DNA from 4 places in the Microbispora rosea genome. Region 1 is predicted to be linked to each of the others. Evidence: riboswitches for the same ligand, from Rfam matches in the RefSeq annotation. Region 1 holds a riboswitch; each other region holds the start of a gene.
The links. Region 1 has a riboswitch for cyclic di-AMP ahead of ACIBK1_RS17260 (CHAP domain-containing protein). Riboswitches for the same ligand answer to the same signal wherever they lie in the genome.
Positions count from the first base shown of each region.

Region 2: another riboswitch for cyclic di-AMP. It lies ahead of ACIBK1_RS06100 (C40 family peptidase); the one in region 1 lies ahead of ACIBK1_RS17260 (CHAP domain-containing protein).
Region 3: another riboswitch for cyclic di-AMP. It lies ahead of ACIBK1_RS15855 (glycoside hydrolase family 25 protein); the one in region 1 lies ahead of ACIBK1_RS17260 (CHAP domain-containing protein).
Region 4: another riboswitch for cyclic di-AMP. It lies ahead of ACIBK1_RS26375 (C40 family peptidase); the one in region 1 lies ahead of ACIBK1_RS17260 (CHAP domain-containing protein).

Region 1 covers NZ_JBITJO010000003.1:1,073,759-1,078,008, forward strand. The annotation lists gene ACIBK1_RS17245 (hypothetical protein) at 1-261, opposite strand, end outside; gene ACIBK1_RS17250 (response regulator transcription factor) at 418-1,071, shown strand; gene ACIBK1_RS17255 (sensor histidine kinase) at 1,068-2,243, shown strand; cyclic di-AMP (ydaO/yuaA leader) riboswitch at 2,442-2,575, shown strand; gene ACIBK1_RS17260 (CHAP domain-containing protein) at 2,590-3,270, shown strand; gene ACIBK1_RS17265 (ArsR/SmtB family transcription factor) at 3,385-3,732, shown strand; gene ACIBK1_RS17270 (MerR family transcriptional regulator) at 3,760-4,250, opposite strand, start outside.
Region 2 covers NZ_JBITJO010000001.1:1,248,481-1,252,730, forward strand. The annotation lists gene ACIBK1_RS06085 (helix-turn-helix transcriptional regulator) at 1-776, shown strand, start outside; gene ACIBK1_RS06090 (alpha/beta fold hydrolase) at 784-1,578, opposite strand; gene ACIBK1_RS06095 (MarR family winged helix-turn-helix transcriptional regulator) at 1,641-2,057, shown strand; gene ACIBK1_RS06100 (C40 family peptidase) at 2,135-2,674, opposite strand; cyclic di-AMP (ydaO/yuaA leader) riboswitch at 2,769-2,926, opposite strand; gene ACIBK1_RS06105 (MarR family winged helix-turn-helix transcriptional regulator) at 3,367-3,807, opposite strand; gene ACIBK1_RS06110 (isochorismatase family protein) at 3,866-4,250, shown strand, end outside.
Region 3 covers NZ_JBITJO010000003.1:788,201-792,450, forward strand. The annotation lists gene ACIBK1_RS15845 (DUF222 domain-containing protein) at 1-503, opposite strand, end outside; gene ACIBK1_RS15850 (flavin reductase family protein) at 995-1,567, opposite strand; cyclic di-AMP (ydaO/yuaA leader) riboswitch at 2,086-2,230, shown strand; gene ACIBK1_RS15855 (glycoside hydrolase family 25 protein) at 2,243-2,965, shown strand; gene secD (protein translocase subunit SecD) at 3,027-4,250, opposite strand, start outside.
Region 4 covers NZ_JBITJO010000006.1:334,897-339,146, reverse strand. The annotation lists gene ACIBK1_RS26385 (NYN domain-containing protein) at 41-1,357, shown strand; gene ACIBK1_RS26380 (C40 family peptidase) at 1,506-2,468, shown strand; cyclic di-AMP (ydaO/yuaA leader) riboswitch at 2,787-2,941, shown strand; gene ACIBK1_RS26375 (C40 family peptidase) at 3,016-3,597, shown strand; gene ACIBK1_RS26370 (hypothetical protein) at 3,701-4,250, shown strand, end outside.

The sequences.
Region 1 (4,250 bases):
CTTGCCGATGATGCGGACGCGGCCGTCCGGACCGGGATCGGGCATGTCCACGCCGTGCTCGCGCATGCACTGGGCGAACTTGAGCTGGGCCTCCTGGCGGTCCGCCGGGGCCGACGCCGACGGCCCGGCCGTGGCGCCGCCGCCTGGCGTGGCGCCGCCCGCGCTGGCGATCCCGTCGTCCGCGGGGGCCGTGCCGCAGCCGGCCAGTGCCAGTGCGAGCCCCACGGTGAGCCCCACGGCCCGTAGCGGTCGTAAGCGCATGGGTCGTTCCTCCTCTGTCGCTCGTTCTCGTCCGGGGCGTCCGCCCGGGACGGGGCCCAACTCCAGCGGAGGCGGTGCTAAACGCGGATAAGCGAGCCCGGCTTATCCGCGGCTAACACCGCCTGCGCCAGTCTCGGAGCCGAGCGGGAGGTTGGAATGCGGGTGCTCGTGGTCGAGGACGAGGAACAGCTGGCCGAGGCCGTCGCCCGGGGGCTGCGGCTGCACGCCATCGCGGTGGACGTGGCCTACGACGGTCAGGAGGCGCTGAAGCTGGCCGCCTACGTCGACTACGACGTGGTCGTGCTCGACCGCGACCTGCCCGAGGTGCACGGCGACGAGGTGTGCCGGGAGCTGGTCACGGCCAGTGGGGCGAGCCGCATTCTCATGCTGACGGCGGCCGGGCGGGTGCGTGACCGGGTCGGCGGCCTGTCCCTGGGCGCCGACGACTACCTGGTCAAACCGTTCGCGTTCGCCGAGCTGGTGGCCCGGATCCGGGCCCTGGCCCGGCGCTCGCCCCGGGCGGTGCGGCCCGTGCTGGAGCGGGCCGGGATCCGGCTCGACCCCGCCCGCCGTACGGTGGCGCGCGACGGACGGCAGGTGGCGCTGGGCCGCAAGGAGTTCGACGTGCTGCACGAGCTCCTGCGCGCCGACGGAGGGCTCGTGACCTCGGCCCGGCTGCGCGCGAACGTCTGGGACGAGCACGCCGACGCCGGCACGGGCGTGCTGCGCGTCACGCTCACTTCGCTGCGCCGCAAGCTGGGCGAGCCGCCGGTGATCGAGAACGTGCCGGGCCGGGGGTATCGGCTGTGACCCGTGCCCTGTCCCTGTGGAGCAGGCTCGGCCTGCGGATGCGGCTCACCCTGCTGTACGGCGGGTTGTTCTTCCTGGCGGGGTCGGTGCTGCTGTGGTTCACCCACCTGCTGACGGCGCGGGCGCTCAACCAGCGGTTCGTGGTGGCGGTGGCGTCGAAGGTGACCGGCATCGGCACCCCTGGGGCCGTCATGGGAACGACGCTGCCCGACGGCGACATGCTCGCCCAGCGGGTGCGCACCAACGTCGAGCAGGGGGCGGCCGACGTGCTGAGCGACGTGCTCCGCTCGTCGGTGGTCGTCATGGTCCTGGTCGGGGTCGTCGCGGTGGTGCTGGGCTACCTGGTGGCCGACCGTGCGCTGCGCCCGCTCGACCGGGTGACCGAGACCGCGCAGCGCCTGTCGGAGAGCACGCTGCACGAGCGCATCGCGCTGCGCGGCCCGCAGGACGAGGTCAAGCGGCTCGCCGACACCTTCGACGCGATGCTCGACCGGCTGCACCGGGTGTTCGACGCCCAGCGCCGGTTCATCGCCAACGCCTCCCACGAGCTGCGCACCCCGCTGGCGATCAACCGTACGGTCCTGGAGGTGTCGCTGGAGGAGCCGGCGGCGTCGGAGGACCTGAAGGCGCTGGCCCGCGCGCTGCTCGGCACCAACGCGAGGTACGAACGGCTGATCGAGGGCCTGCTCATGCTGGCGCAGTCGGAGCAGGAGGTGACCGCGCGCAAGCCGATCGACCTGCGGCAGGTCGTCCGTACGGCGATGGAGCAGATCGACCTGCAGCCGCGCCGCGGGAAGGTGGTCGTGCACGAGGACCTGCGCCCGGCGGTGGCGCACGGAGATCCGCTGTTCCTCGAACGCTGCCTGTTCAACCTGCTGGAGAACGCGATCAAGTACAACCTGCGGGACGGGGAGGTCTGGGTCCGGTTGCGGGAGGACGAGGCCGGGGTGAGCGTGACGGTGGAGAACACCGGGCCCCCCGTTCCGCCGTACGAGGTGGACGACCTGTTCGAGCCGTTCCGACGGCTCGGCGGCGACCGCGTCCGCTCCGCCCGCGGGGCGGGGCTGGGCCTGTCCATCGTCCGGGCCATCGCCGTGGCCCACGGCGGCGAGGTGGAGGCGCTGGCCCGGCCGGAGGGCGGCCTGGCGGTGACCGTACGCCTGCCGCGGTGAGCCGGGTCCTCCCTTGATCCCCATGCGCCGCTACCCGGCGACGCCCGGTTTGCCGCCTACTGCACAGTAAAATGTGTGTTGTTCTAACTTGACCGGTCTGACCTGGTCTATTACCTTTTAGGCAGCTCAGGGTGCACTTGCTCATCTCAATGGTCAAGAAGCCCTCCTCAGACCGAAGCGGCCGGCCGATCCCGGTCTGCCGCCCGGCCGCCGAGTCCGCGTCCGCGCGGAGCCGGGGACCCACCTCTCCTGGGGTGAATCGGCATGCGTGCCGTAGGGCGACTTCCAGCCCGAACCCGTCAGCTAACCCGGTAGGCGGCATGGAAGCAAGGGAGTACGCCCCACCATGCACGTCCTCAACACCTGTGTTCGCGCTGCCGTCGCCGGCGGGGCCCTCGCCTCGGCCCTGCTGATCGCGTCGCCGGCTGCGCACGCGGACAACCCGGCGACCGGCAAGGGCTCGGCCGCCGCGCAGTCCATGGCCGAGACCGCCTCCCGGCTGCCCAAGATCAGCTCGATGGACGTGCTGAAACTGGCCAGGAGCCAGGTCGGGATCAGCGAGAACGCCAAGGGCGGCGGCACCAAGTTCCAGCATTGGTACATGTCCACGCCCCGCGCCCGCGAGACCCTCGCCCGCGACGGCGGCGCGCTCACCGACTACCTCAACGCCCCCTGGTGCGACATGTTCGTCTCCTGGGTGGGCCAGCAGCTCGGCATCGGACCGGTGATGGGCTCCGACGCCTACACCGTGGAGCACGCCCAGTGGTTCGCCGACCACGGCCGCTGGGGCCACACGCCCAAGCCGGGCGCGGTGGTGTTCTTCAGCTGGAGCGGCAGCGAGGACATCGACGACATCCAGCACGTCGGGTTCGTCGTCAAGGACAACGGCAACGGAACGATCCAGACTATCGAGGGCAACACGGGCGACGGTGGCGCCGTCGAGGTCCGCACCCGTCCCACCTCGCAGGTGGCGGGCTACGGCTACCCGATGTACCCCGGGGACGTCTCCGCCTCCGCCTCCTCCTGAGGCACGACAGCTCCGAGGCGCGCCGGTGATCCCGGCGCGCTTCGCCGTCTCACCCGGGAGCGCCCGGCACCTGCCGAATTGACCGGTACAAGCGTGAGCTGCGAGCCTGGCGGCATGCACGCGTTCGACGTCCTCGGCGATCCGGTGCGCCGCCGGATCCTGGAACTTCTCGCGGAGGGCGAGCGCCCCGCCGGGGAGATCGGCGCGATCGTGCAGGAGGAGTTCGGGATCTCCCAGCCGGGGGTGTCCCAGCACCTGCGCGTGCTGCGGGAGAGCGGCTTCGCGACGGTCCGGGCCGAGGGCACCAGGCGCCTGTACGCCGTCGACCCCGCGCCGCTCCACGAGGTCGACACCTGGCTCGACCACTTCCGCCGCTTCTGGAACCAGCGCCTGGACGCCCTGGGCACCGAACTCGCGCGTGGAAAGCGGGAGCGCCGCCTCCGGGACGACGCCCGTCCGTGAGCCGTGCGCGCCGCCTCCGGGCCGGCGCTACCGGGGAGCCGCGCCCCGGGAGACCGGCCTGCATCTGGGGGCCACGCGCGCGAGTTTGGTCCAGCCCGTCCAGCCGCGCTGCTCCAGCAGCTCGATCAGCCGGCGCGCCGGCGGCACCGTGTCGAACGCCAGCCTGTCCATCAGCGTGACAAGCGGTGACGCCATCTCGGTGTCGTCGACGTAGTCCTCGCCCCGCTCGTCGGCCATATCCGTAAGGTAGGCGGCCAGCCTGTCGGCCAGTTCGACCAGCCGCGGGTCGTCGTCGGCCCGGTCGAGGGCCTGGCTCAGGGTGAGGTAGAAGTCGACGAGGCGCGGGTCCTCGATCTGCTCCCGCTTGCGTGCCATCCACGCGGGGACTCGCGCGGGTGAGTGCGCGGCCAGCGGGATCCACCCGTCGCGCTCGGCCCGGACGATCCGCTCGTCGACCCCGAGCGCCCGCAGGCGGTCGAGATATTCGACCACCTCCACGGGAAGCGCGAGGCCGTCCC
Region 2 (4,250 bases), on a different contig from region 1:
TGAGCGACGACGAGGCGCTCGCCGTGCTGCTCGGCCTGGTGGCCGGCCGCCGGGCGGGGTTGACGACGGCGACGGGCACGGCGAGCGAGACGGCGACGGCCAAGATCCGGCGGGTCCTGCCCGAGCGGCTCGCCCGCAGGCTCGACACCGTGCTCGAGTCCCTCGCGTTCACGGCTCCGCCCGGCGAGTTCGCCGTCCCCGAGACCGCGGTCCTGCTCACCGTCGCCGACGCGGTGCGCCATCGACGGCCGATCTCGATCAGGTACACCGCCGCCGACGGACGGCGCAGCGAGCGCACGCTGCATCCGTACGGGCTCGTCGCCCATTCGGGCCGGTGGTACGTCACGGGCGCGGATCCGGAGATCGGCGAGGATCGGACCTTCCGGCTGGATCGCATCGCGGACGCGAGGGCGCTGCCCGGTTCGTTCGAGCCGCCCGCCGGGCTGGATCCGGCGCAGCACGTCCTGACCGGATTCGCCACGGCTCGGTATCGGCACGAAGTCGTCCTGCGGATCCAGGGGACGGCCGAGCAGATCCGTGTCCGGCTTCCCGCCGGCGTCGCGACCGTGGAGGAATTCCCGTCCGAGGAGGGCGCGGATCCCGGCGACGAGGGCTGGCTCCGCGTCGAGGTGCGAGCGGAGCGGCTCGACTGGCTGCCCGCGGTGCTCGCGTCGCTTGACCGGCCGTTCGTCATCGAGCGACCGGACGAGCTACGCGATCTCGTCGCCGCGCTCGCGGACCGGCTCGCGGCCTCCGCCCGCAGGACCGCCGGGTGACGGTGGGCTATGCCGTGGCCGCCGGGGAACCGGTCGCGGCCGCGTGCAGAAAACGGTCGATGGCGGCGAAGGTGGCCGCCGGCTGTTCGATGTGCGGGAGGTGACCGGCCTCGGGGATCACCTCCAGCCGGCCGTTCCGGAAGGCGTCGGCGTAGGCGGCGCCGTAGGCGGGCGTGACGATCCGGTCGCTTTCCCCCCACAGCAGGAGAGCGGGCACGTCGAGGTGCCGCAGCCGGCGGAGCAGCTTGGGATCGTGCATGTAGGGGTCGCCCGCCAGCGTGCGCATGGTGGCCATGTCGGCTGCCCGGCGCGCGAGTTGGTCGGCGGGGACGCCGGCCGGGTCGACGTAGAAGCGCTGCGAGTCGTGCCAGGCGTATTCGGCGACGCCGCGGGCGTCCAGGGAGAAGAAGTCGCGGATCGGCTCGCCGGGCACGTCCACGCCGACGGCGTCGATCAGCACCAGCCCGGTGATGACGCCCGCCGTGTCGCGTACGGCCATCTCGGCGGCGGTCCAGCCGCCGAGGGAGGAGCCGACGACGAGGACGTCGCGCAGTCCCAGGCGATGCAGACAGTGCAGGTAGGTCAGGGCGAGGTCGTCTATGCCGGTGAGCCATGGGGGGCGGTGGGCGCCGTCCCAGCCGGGGTGCACGGGCGTGACGGTGTGTGTCGTCCGGGAGAGGTGCCCGGCGAGCCCGGCGACCGTGGCGGGGCCGCCGCCGCCGTGCAGGATCAGGGCCGGTCTGCCGGTTCCGGCCTCCGACACGTGGAGGGACAGATCGTCATAGAGCGGGATGGTGTCCATGGCCGCAGCATAACTAAAGAAGCTTATTTAAACTAGCTTAGTTTTCGTACTACACTCGTCTCGTGCGTAGTGATCTGCAACAACTCGGGCGAGCGGTCAAGCAGGTCCAATATCGGCAGCACCGGGCCCTGGAGGGCGGGCTGTCGGCGGTCGGCGCGACGCTCGCCCAGTGGGACGCCCTCCGAGCGATCAGCCGTTCTCCCGGGGCGTCGGCCCGGGAACTGGCCGCGGCGACGTTCCAGACCGAGCAGGCATTCGGGGCCCTCGCCGGTCGGCTGGTGGCCCAGGGATGGATCGAGCGCAGGCCCGGGCGCGGCCGGCGCATCGAGCACCATCTCACCTCTTCCGGCGAGCGGGTCCTGGAAGCCGGGCACAAGGTCGCCGACGAGGTGCTCGCCAGGTGCTACACCGCCTTGACGGACGTAGACCGCGCGACGCTGCTGGCCCTGCTCCAGCGCCTCATCGTGGAGGACGCGTAGCCTCCGGCCCGCGGCCGGCCTCCGGTGGAGACGCCCCGACGGCGCGCTTCGGGGCATCTCCACGGAGGATTCCCAGGTCAGACGCCGGGGCGTACGGCGGTGAGGAAGCTGCCTCTCCAGTAGGAGTCGAGCTTGTCGATGCTGACCACCGCGCCGCTGTGGGGGGCGCTGATCACCTTCTTGTGCCCGATGTACATGCCCACGTGGCCGCCGCCACTGGTGAAGATGAGGTCGCCGGGCTTGAGGTGCGGCAGGGAGACCTTCTTCTTGGCGGCGTTGAGCATCGACCACGTCGTACGCGGGAGCTTGACGCCGGCCTTGCGCCAGGCGAACTGGACCAGCCCGGAGCAGTCGAACGCCCGTGGGCCCGTGGCGCCCCATATGTACGGATCGCCGAGTTGCTTCTTCGCCACCTCGATGGCGCGCTCGGCCTTCTGCTGCTGAAGGGCCGACTTGGTGAGCTTCGTGGTGGCGGAGTCGTCCGCCGTGGACGTCAGGGGAGCCTCGCGGTTGTACGGGGTGGTCGCCGTGGCGGCGGGCTCGGGCGGGATGATCGTCGAGGCCGGGGGCGGGGCCGTCGCCGGTGTCGGCGCGGCGGCTGCGGGGAGTGCGCTCAATGCTCCCGCGGACGCGGTGAGCGCCGCGCTACTGAGCGTGACGCAGGCGATGTGGAGCAGAGTGGTGGAGTTGGTGGACAGGGGATCTCTCCCTTTGGTCTTCCGCTTGCGCCTACCGGGTTAGCTGACGGATTCGGGCAGGGAAGTTGCCCTACGGCGCTGGCGCGCCGATTCACCCCAGACCTTCGTCGAAGGTCGATTGGTTCCCCGGCTCCGAGCCTCCTTGCTGCACGGATTCGGCATCACCGTCGCCCAGGGGGGCGGAGAGGACGTGGCGACGGCGACAGTGGATGGTCGAACCCGGCCGGGCCGGGTTCGTCACGGCGGCGTCACGCGGACCCCACCGCAGGGCAAGGAAACTACCAAGCAGCCCATATCGCCGCAAAGGGCATGAAAAGGGTAATGACCGTATAAAAAGGATCAAAAGCGCGAAACCGCAGGTCAGGGCGGCTCTGAATGCAAAATGTGGCGCTCGTCACACTTGCCGGGATCTTCCGGTCGCAGGGGGGCGCGCCTGTATGAGCTGCACAGCAAGGCGGGGTGCTCACCGCAGTGCAAACGCGTGCCCGCCGTCGCGGCCTCGTGGCGTCGCGGACAAGGGGGCGAGGGCCCGGACGGCGTCGGCCCGGCATATGCACAACGACCGGTGACCGGACCCGGTCGCGGTCCGTGGATGCGCCGCTAGCCGCCCGCTAGTCGGCGGGCAGGCCGTTGCGGCGGGCCAGCGTGAGCAGAACGCTCCGCAGTGCCTCGGTCTCCTCGGGGTCGAGGCCGTCGGTCAGTTCGCTGTCGAGTTCGGCCGCCGCCGCGGTGCAGGTGGCCAGCAGCTCCCGGCCCTCTTCGGTGAGTGCGAGCGTCTGCCTGCGCCGGTCCGAAGGGTCGCGTTCGCGCTGTATGGCGCCGAGCTCCTCCAGGCGGTCGGCGAGCGACACCACCAGGCTGGGCGCCACGTTCATGAGCTTGGCGATGTCGAGCTGAGAGGTCGCCGTTCCGGACTCCAGCACCGTCAGCAGTCCTATGTGCTTGGGCTTGAGGCCGTGGCCGGCCAGGCGCGCCGAGAACCGCTCGGTCACAACGGCCCCCAGCGTGCCGAGCCGGAAGGCCAGCGTCGAGGTCAGCTTGACATCGTTCATGCCTTCAATGCTACCGTCCTTAAACGATTCAACCTCTGAACGATTTGGAGTCAGAACGATGCTGAACCCCGCCTCCGTCCACGTGGTGTTCGCCGACCTTCAGGCCGGCATCGTCGAGGCCAGTGCGACCAACCCGGCCTCTTCCATCCGCCGCGCGGCCAAGGTCCTGAACGGACTCGTCGCAGCCCTGGACATCCCGTTCACCCTCTCGGCCGCGCCTCGCCCCGGCGGCCCCGTGATGGTCGAGGAACTGCCGGACGGTGAGCCGTACGTGCGCACCGGACCGTCCTGCTGGGACGACGTGGCCTGGCGCGAGGCCGTCCTGTCCGGGGGCCGTTCCACCCTGGTGATCTGCGGGGTGACGACGGAGATCGTGGTGTTGCGCACCGCTCTCGACGCGATCGAGGGCGGCCTCGACGTGCAGGTCCTGGTGGACGCCTGCG
Region 3 (4,250 bases), 290 kb from region 1:
GTGCGCAGCCAGCTGCGGGTGGAGGCATGCCCATGCTGCTTGACCTGCCCCGCCCGATGGACCCGGCCCACCCGATCGGCAATTGCGCAGGTGATCCGATCCCGCGCGAACAGCAAATCCTCCGCCTCAGCCAGGCAGACATCCGCATCCTCCGGAAGCGGCGCCAACGCCAACGCCTGCGCCGACTCACGAACAGACCCCACCAGCACCCACGACGACCGAGCGCGCGGACGACCACCCGCATCGGCGGCACCCGCGCCGCCACCACCATCGACACCAAGGCCATCGGCACCCAGGCTGCCTGGGCTCCCGGTGCCGGGCGTGCCGTCGCTCGTGTGCGCGCTCGTGTGCTGCGGCGGCTGGAGGTCGGCGATCGGGAAGTACTCGCGGGCGGATGAGCCATCGGCAGACCACAACGGCGAGTCGGCGGTCAACCGGTCCCACCAGTCGTCGGAACTATTCGAACGACGAAGGCGGTCAGGATGAGAGTCGAACAGATCCATCACACCTCCTCGGGAAATTCGAAAGTCTGTATGAATTCTCTCATTGCTCCAGGTCGTCGAGCAACGCGACGAAGCGATTAGCTGGAGTTACAGGTGGGAGGAGATAGGCAGGTCAGGGCCCGGTTCTGGCGGTGCTGGTGCATGCATCCGGGGCGGTCGCGACGGCAACGACGCGCCGGGTACGCGCAGGAAGGGGCAATCCTGCCAGCAGCAACTCCACTTATAGGTGGCGCAGAGAGGGGTCAGCCGTGCGGTCGCGGCTTTGACGTCATCGTTGTCGATGTCCGGATGGTGCCGGGGCGCGCCGTCGATCGCCCTGTACGGCGACGGTGAGCTCGGGAATCGTGTCCTGCGGCGAGAAGGACTGTGCCTCCTCGAAATCAACCCCGGTGGTTAGGGCGTCGACCAGAAGGCTGCGAATTCGCCGGGTCGCCCCGCGCACTCGGACGGCCGGATCACCGGAAGGGGCCGCGGCAGGGGGAGGTCGGTGCTCACCCCCAGTGGTCGCCCCAGCCCCACAGATTGGGACCGAGGGCGGCGGCCTGGTCGTCCTGCTCCACTCCGAACCGGCCGCGGAAGAACAGCATCGGGCGCTGCTCGGTGACGACGGGTTCGAGCTCGCGCACGTGGCCGATGATCACGTCGTGGTCACCGGCGACGTGCACGTCGCGCACGTCGCCGTGGACTCGCAGCAGCACCTTCCGCAACGCCGGAGTGCCCCATCGCGACAGGTCCCAGTCGAGTCCAGCGAACTTGTCGCCTCTGCTGGAGCCGAATCGGCCGCAGATGTCGATCTGATCCTCGCCGAGGACGTTCACGCAGAAGCGGCCCGACTTTTTGATCCGCGGCCAGGCGCGGCCCTTGTGGTCGGCACAGAACAGGATCAGCGGCGGTTCGAGGGACACCGAGGCGAACGACTGGCAGGCGAAGCCCACCGGTTCCCCGTCGTCGAGGCCCGTGACCACGCTAACGCCGGTCGCGAACATGCCCAGCGCGCGCCGGAACTCGGCCGGCGTCGGCGGCGCCACCTCGGTGAACTCGGGGTCGGCGGGTGCAGCGGTCATGGACTCACCTCGCGTACGTGTCGGTGCCTCAGGTGACGAACTTACAAACCCCCTTACGGGCGGATCGCACGGGGATCCCGGTCAACGGAAGCCGCGTACGGGCGGGGTTACGGTCCGAGCGGGTCACCTGCCGGCCCGCCCCGGCCTCACTCATCGGGATGATCGTCCTGTTCGCGATATCTGTCCAGTTAGCGACACCGAATTGCGGACGAGCGCGGACGTCGAGCGGGGCTGTCCTCCCCGGTGATGCGGCGGGTGATGGGCGTGCACGAGCTCGACTACGGCCACCTGCTCGACGACATGGTGCTGTCGCGGGACGAGCCGCGACCGAGTACGTCGTGCCCGGCATCGAGCTGATCGACACGGGCCGGGCGTCGCCGTCCCGCTGCAGGTAAAGACGGGTTTTGTCCTGTTTACACCATTCTGGTGCTGTGTGTACCTTTAGGTCGCACGGCATGGGTACCGGCCGACATTCTCCGTCGTATCCCTTGCCGTGTCGTTGCCCGGACCGCGCGGTGGTCGCGCGGCCGCCGAATCCGCGTCATGTGGAGCCGGGGACCCACTCTCTCGGGGTGAATCGGCGCGCAGGCCCCCAGATGCGCCCGTAGGGCACTTCCTGCCCGAACCCGTCAGCTAACCCGGTAGGCGGAATGGAAGCAAGGAGTCAACCCCGCCATGTCCATCCATCGGCTCTCCCTCGGGGGCCGGCCCTCCCGCCGGCGCCTGCGCTCCGCCCTCGCTGCGGCGACCCTCGCGGTCTCGGCCGCCACGGCCACCGTCACGGCGGCCGTCGCCCTGCCCGCCCCGGCGTACGCGAACCCGCACACGTACGGCCAGGACGTCTCCGGCTACGAGGCCGACCACGACTGGATGAACAGCCGCGCGCAGTTCGGGTTCATCAAGGCCACCGAGGGGACCGACTGGGTCGACTCGTCCTTCCCCCGGCACTGGCAGGAGCTGGCCAAGAAGGGCATCGTCCGCGGCGTCTACCACTACGGCCATCCCTCCAACGACCCCATCGCCGAGGCCGACCACTTCCTCAGTGTGGTGAACTCGCAGCCGCACAAGCCCGGCGACATCCTGGTCCTCGACCTGGAGACCGCCGACGGCGAGTCCGTCGAGCAGGTCAACAGGTGGGCCAAGACCTGGCTGGAGTACGTGACGGCCAAGACCGGCACCAGGCCGATGTTCTACAGCGGCTGGAACTTCGCGAACAAGTACGGCCGCGGCCTCGGCCAGTACCCCCTGTGGGTGGCCCACTACAGCAAGGCGCCGGGCGACATCACGCCGCCCGCCGACTGGAAGTCCTGGGCGATCCACCAGTACACCGACACGCCCATCGACCAGAACGTCTCCGCGCTGACGCCCGCCCAGCTGCGCGCGCTCGGCCGGCCGTAGCCGAACGGGCCCCGGGGCGGGGCGTCCCCGCCCCGGGGCCGAGGCCGGTCGACCGGCTCGGTCAGACCACCGCGCCGGAGCCGTCACGCCGCGCGGGCCTCGCACGCGGCGCGGCGGGAGCCGGCGGCGGCTGGCCGGACCGCCGCTCCAGCGCGATCGCCACCGGCCCGGCCACGAACGACGACGACAGCGTCCCCACGACGATGCCGATCAGCAGGGCGACGGCGAAGTCACGCAGCGAGTCGCCGCCGAACACCGCCAAAGCCGCCAGGATGAACAGCGCCCCGAGCCCGGTGTTCACCGTGCGCGGCACGGTCTGCAGGATCGCGGCGTTCACCACCCGGCCGAACGGCTCCCGGCGCCGCAGCGGCCACAGCTCGCGCACCCGGTCGAACAGCACGACCTTGTCGTTGACCGAGTAACCGATGATCGTGAGCATCGCGGCCAGGAACACCCCGTCGATCGGCTTGCCCAGCCAGGCGAACGTGCCGACGACGACGGCCGCGTCCACGAACAGGGCCGCCACGGCCGCCGTGCCGAACGTCCACCGGAACCGGAACGCCAGGTAGACGAGCTGCGCGGCGAGCGCGACGGCGAGCGCGATGAGCGCGTTGCGGCGCAGCTCCTCACCCAGGCTCGGACCGATGAGCTCGTCGCGGTGCTTGGTGACCTCACCCACGCTCCGGTCAAGCGCCTGCTCCACGCGCACCACGTCGTCGGCGCTGATCTGCCCGGTGCGCACCGAGATCGCGTCGTCCGACCTCTGGACGACGGCGGAGGGGAACCCGGCGTCCGCCACCGCCTGCCTCGCCGCCGCGACGTCGACCGGCCGGCTCGTGCCGAACTCCACGATCCGGCCTCCGGTGAACTCGACGCCGTAGTTCAGGCCGCGGGTGACCAGCCCCGCCCCCGCGAGCACGAGCAGCCCGGCCGCGACGGCGAGCCACAGCCGCCTGCCGCGCATCAGGTCCGGCCCGCGCCGGGTCAGCCAGGTCCTGACCCGGCCGATCGAGCCGATGCCGGACGCCCGCGGGCCGATCCTCGCGATCAGGGCGGCGGCGAGCACCCGGGTGATCAGCATCGCCGACACCAGCGAGGCCAGCACGCCGATGGCCAGCGTCACGCCGAAGCCCTTCACCGGCCCCGAGGCCAGCCAGAACAGCAGCCCGGCGGCGAGCAGGGTGGTGATGTTGGAGTCGGCGATCGCGCTCCAGGCGTTCTTGAAGCCGCGTTCGAGAGCCGCCTTGAGACCCCGGCGGGGCGCCTCGCCGTACTCCTCCCTGGC
Region 4 (4,250 bases), on a different contig from region 1:
TGGGCAGCAGATCCGTAGGACACGGCCGAGGAGCGACGAGATGAGTTCAGCCGGAGAAGGCCTGTCTCGTCCGTTGCCCGAGCAGGTGCGTTTACAGGTGGTGGAGGTCGCGGCGCAGGTGCTGGGCTCGATGCCCGCCGCGGCCGTGCCGCCGCCGTTGCGCAACATCGCCAAGTTCGACCCGCGCAAGCGCGCCCGTCTGGGCAGCGCGCCCATCGCGGCCCAGCTGGAGAACGACAAGGAGTTCCGCGAGCGGGTGGCCGAGGCGGTGGAGGTCGCCTGGCCCGAGCTGGTGGGGAGCCTGGCCGAGGGCACGGTGCCCCCCGCGGCCGAGCCGGTGCTGGTCGCGGCGGCGGCGTACCTGACCCGCCCGCCCGGCTGGCCGGACCTGGTCGAGCAGGCGCGGACCGACCTGGAGCAGGCCGCCGCCGCGGGCACCCAGCGGGAGCAGGCGGAGACGCGGCTGCGCGAGCAGCTCGCGGCGCAGCGCGCCTCCGCCAAGGAGGAGATCGACCGGGTGCGCGAGCAGCTCAAGGCGGCCCGCGCGGAGAACTCCGACCTGCGGCGCAAGCTGCACGACGCCCGCGAGCGGGTCAGGGCCGCCGAGGCCAGGGCGGCCGAGCTGGAGGCCGAGACGGCCGAGGCGCGGACCAGGGCCGCGAGCGCCAACGGCGCGGCCGAGACCGAGGTGCGCCGGCTCAGGGAGCGCCTGGCGGACGCCGAGCGCCAGCTGGAGGCCAGCCGCAGGGCCGCCCGCGAGGGCCGCAGCGTCGAGGACGCCCGGGTGCGGGTGCTGCTGGACGCGCTCCAGGACGCCGCCTCCGGGCTGCGCAAGGAGCTCGGGCTGCCCACGACGATCACCAGGCCGGCCGACCACGTGAACGCGGTGCAGCCCGGCGAGCCGGGCGTGACGGCCGTTCCCGCGCGGGCGCTGGCCAACGACGACCCGCAGCTCCTCGACCAGCTCCTGGCCATCCCTCATCTGCATCTGATCGTCGACGGCTACAACGTGACCAAGACCGGCTACCCGTCGCTGACCCTCGCCGACCAGCGGGCCCGGCTGCTGACCGGGCTCGGCGGGCTCGCCGTGCAGACGCGGGCGGAGGTGACGTGCGTGTTCGACGGCGCCGAGCTGAACGGGCCGGTCCAGGTCTCCGCGCCGCGTGGGGTGCGGGTGAGGTTCAGCGCGCCCGGGGAGATCGCCGACGACCTCATCCGCGCACTGGTGCGGGCGGAGCCGCCCGGGCGGGCCATCGCCGTGGTCTCCTCCGACAGGGAGGTGGCCGAGTCGGTGCGCCGCATGGGCGCCCGGCCGGTGCCCTCGCTCCTGCTGCTGCGCCGTCTCGGCCGCGGCTGAGCCGCCGCGCGCGCAGCCCGCGACGGCGTCGTCACCAAGGGTGATGACTGCCGCGAATACCTGCGAATAGGTTGAAGCTTCAAGATCGCCTAGATAGAGTCGCGCCGCAGGTTCGTTGATCTAAGAGGTTGATCCTCAAGGGGGCTCAGTGCGAGGGCGTGTGCCGGTGGCCGCCGGTCTGGCCGCCGTGGTCCTGCTGACGCCGATGACGGGCGCGGAGGCGGATCCGAAGCCCACGGTCGCGCAGGCCAAGGCGAAGCTGAGCAAGCTCAACGAGCAGGCCGACAAGCTCGTGGACCGCTACAACGCGGCCAACGAGAAGTGGAAGAAGTCGCGGCAGAAGTACCTCGCGATCAACGAGGACTACAAGAAGCAGAACGTCCGGGTCGAGGCGCTGCGCTCCGGACTGGTCTCGATGGCCGTCAGCAGCTACCAGGTCGGCGAGATGGGGTCGTGGGGCGGCGTCTTCTACAGCTCCAACCCCGATGCCATGCTCAGCGGCCTCGCCACGCTCAACCACATGTCGGCCGAGCGGGCCGGGCGCCTCAGGGAGTACGAGGGCGCCATCAAGGACCTCAAGGACCGCCGCGACCAGAGCAAGGTGGTCTACAAAGAGGCCGCCGACGTCAAGGACGAGCTGGCCGGCGAGAAGGAGAAGGTCGACAAGCTCGTCCGGGAGCAGATGAAGCTGCTGCGCTCGCTCGGGACGTTCAACCCCGGCAACCCCAACAGCGCCGGCGTCGTCTACACCGGGCCGGCGTCCGGCAACGCGCTGGAAGCCCTCCAGTTCGCCTACAAGCAGGTCGGCAAGCCCTATCGCTACGGGGGCACCGGACCGGGCGCCTGGGACTGCTCCGGGCTCGTGCAGGCCGCGTGGGCGGCGGCGGGCGTGCGGCTGCCCCGGACCAGCTACGAGCAGTGGGCCTGGGGTGCGAGCCGCAGGGTCTCGCTGGACGAGCTCCAGCCGGGCGACCTGCTCTGGCACGCCGGATACGGACACGTCGGCATCTACGCCGGCGACGGCAAGGTCGTCCACGCCCCGCAGACCGGCGATGTTGTGAAGATTGTCTCACTCGCGGAGTATCACGCGATCGGAGCTGTGCGCCCCTGAGGGGTTGGCCACCTCTGTGACGGTGTGTGGTTTTCGGGGCTCTTGTGACCGCATTCAGCCCTTGTTGCGCAGATTGTGAGCAGAGTCACACTTAGCCCTCTCGCGAGGTGGGTAAGCTGCGATTTCTTCTCCGCGGCCTTCGTTATCCGATCTTTATCCGGCGGGCGGGCTTTGCCGAACGCCGCGAGTCCTCGGTAGCTTCTGGGCCGCGGCGAGCACGCCTCGCCGCGGCGCGTCCCGGTCCGGCCGGCCGGGCCGCGCAGTCATCCACCGGCATCGGCGTCCTCCAACACCCTCCCCCTCGCGGGATCCCCCGGCGCCGATGACCAGCCGAGTCCGTGCAGTCAGGAGGCACGGAGCCGGGGAACCATCGACCTTCACGCGAAGGTCCGGGGTGAATCGGCGCATCGCGCGCCGTAGGGCGACTTCCCCGCCCGAACCCGTCAGCTAACCCGGTAGGCGTGAGCGGAAGACCCGAGGAGAGATCCTGTCTACCACCCCCGCTAGTCTGTCCCGTCTTGCCCGAATTGCCGTTGGTGGTGCCGCGTTGACGGCATCCGTAGGGGTCGCCGGAGCACATCCGGCGGCGGCCGATACGGCGGCCGACACGGTGACGGTCACGGTCGTCAAGACGGCCACAGCGACGAAGACGGCCACGAACACGAGCGACGGGAACAGCGCGAAAACCGCCGCCCGCAAGGCCGCCGCGAAGAAGCGGACCAAGAAGCACACCGCCAAGCGGAAGATCAGCAGGACCTCGCTCCAGCGGGCCAAGGCCCGGCGCGCGGTGAAGACCGCCGAGAAGCAGATCGGCGACCCTTACCGCTACGGAGCCACGGGACCGGGCGCGTTCGACTGCTCGGGCCTGGTCCAGTACGCCTGGCGCAAGGCGGGCGTACGGCTGCCGCGCACGACGTGGTCCATCCGCGGCGCGGTCAGGACGAAGGTGTCCTGGGGGCACTTCGAGCCCGGTGACCTCATCTTCACCAGCGGCGGCGGCCACGTCGGCATGTACGTCGGGCACGGCAAGATGATCCACGCTCCGCACACCGGCACGCGGGTCAGGATCGACAAGCTGGACGCCTATCGGAAGAGCACCTTCGTGGGTGCCGTCCGTCCGGGCGTCTGACGGGCGCCGGTCACCAGCCCCCTCGACCGGCGCCGTCCCTACGGCCCCGTCCATCTCGCCGAGGTGGACGGGGCCGTGACATGTGCTGGCTACCATGCACGGCGTGACTGTCACGAGCGGCGTGCCCGGGGGCGGCCTGCGGAGCGTGCGCGCCGGGACCGACCGGTGCCGGCTCGAAGCCGCGCCCCACGGGGTCCCTCCCCGCCGGGTCGCGGTCGTGGCCGTCGCGCTGGCCGCGCTGCTGGCCGGGCTCGCCGCCGCGGCGCCGCCCGACCCGCTGCGCGCCCTGCGGCTGGACGCCCGCGCCGCCGTGCGCGAGCATCCGGGCATGTGGACCGGCGCCTCCGTCGCCCGCGGCGAGCGCGCCGTCGTCGTCGGGTCGCCCCGGCCGCTGGTCGCCGAGGTCGCCGCACTGGCCGATCGCGCGGGCCGCACGGTCACGAGGATCTGGGGCGGGCGCGGCGGCGCGGTGGTCCTCGTGCCGCGCACCGAGGAGCAGGCCGCCGTGCTGGCGACGCCGGCGAAGGTGGACGGCCTGGCGGCGGTCGCCACCGGCGGCCGTGTGATCGTGCAGCCGGCCGCGTTCGCCCGCCTGTCCGCGACCGGCCGCCTGGTCGTCGTGACCCATGAGCTGACGCACGTCGCGACCTCCG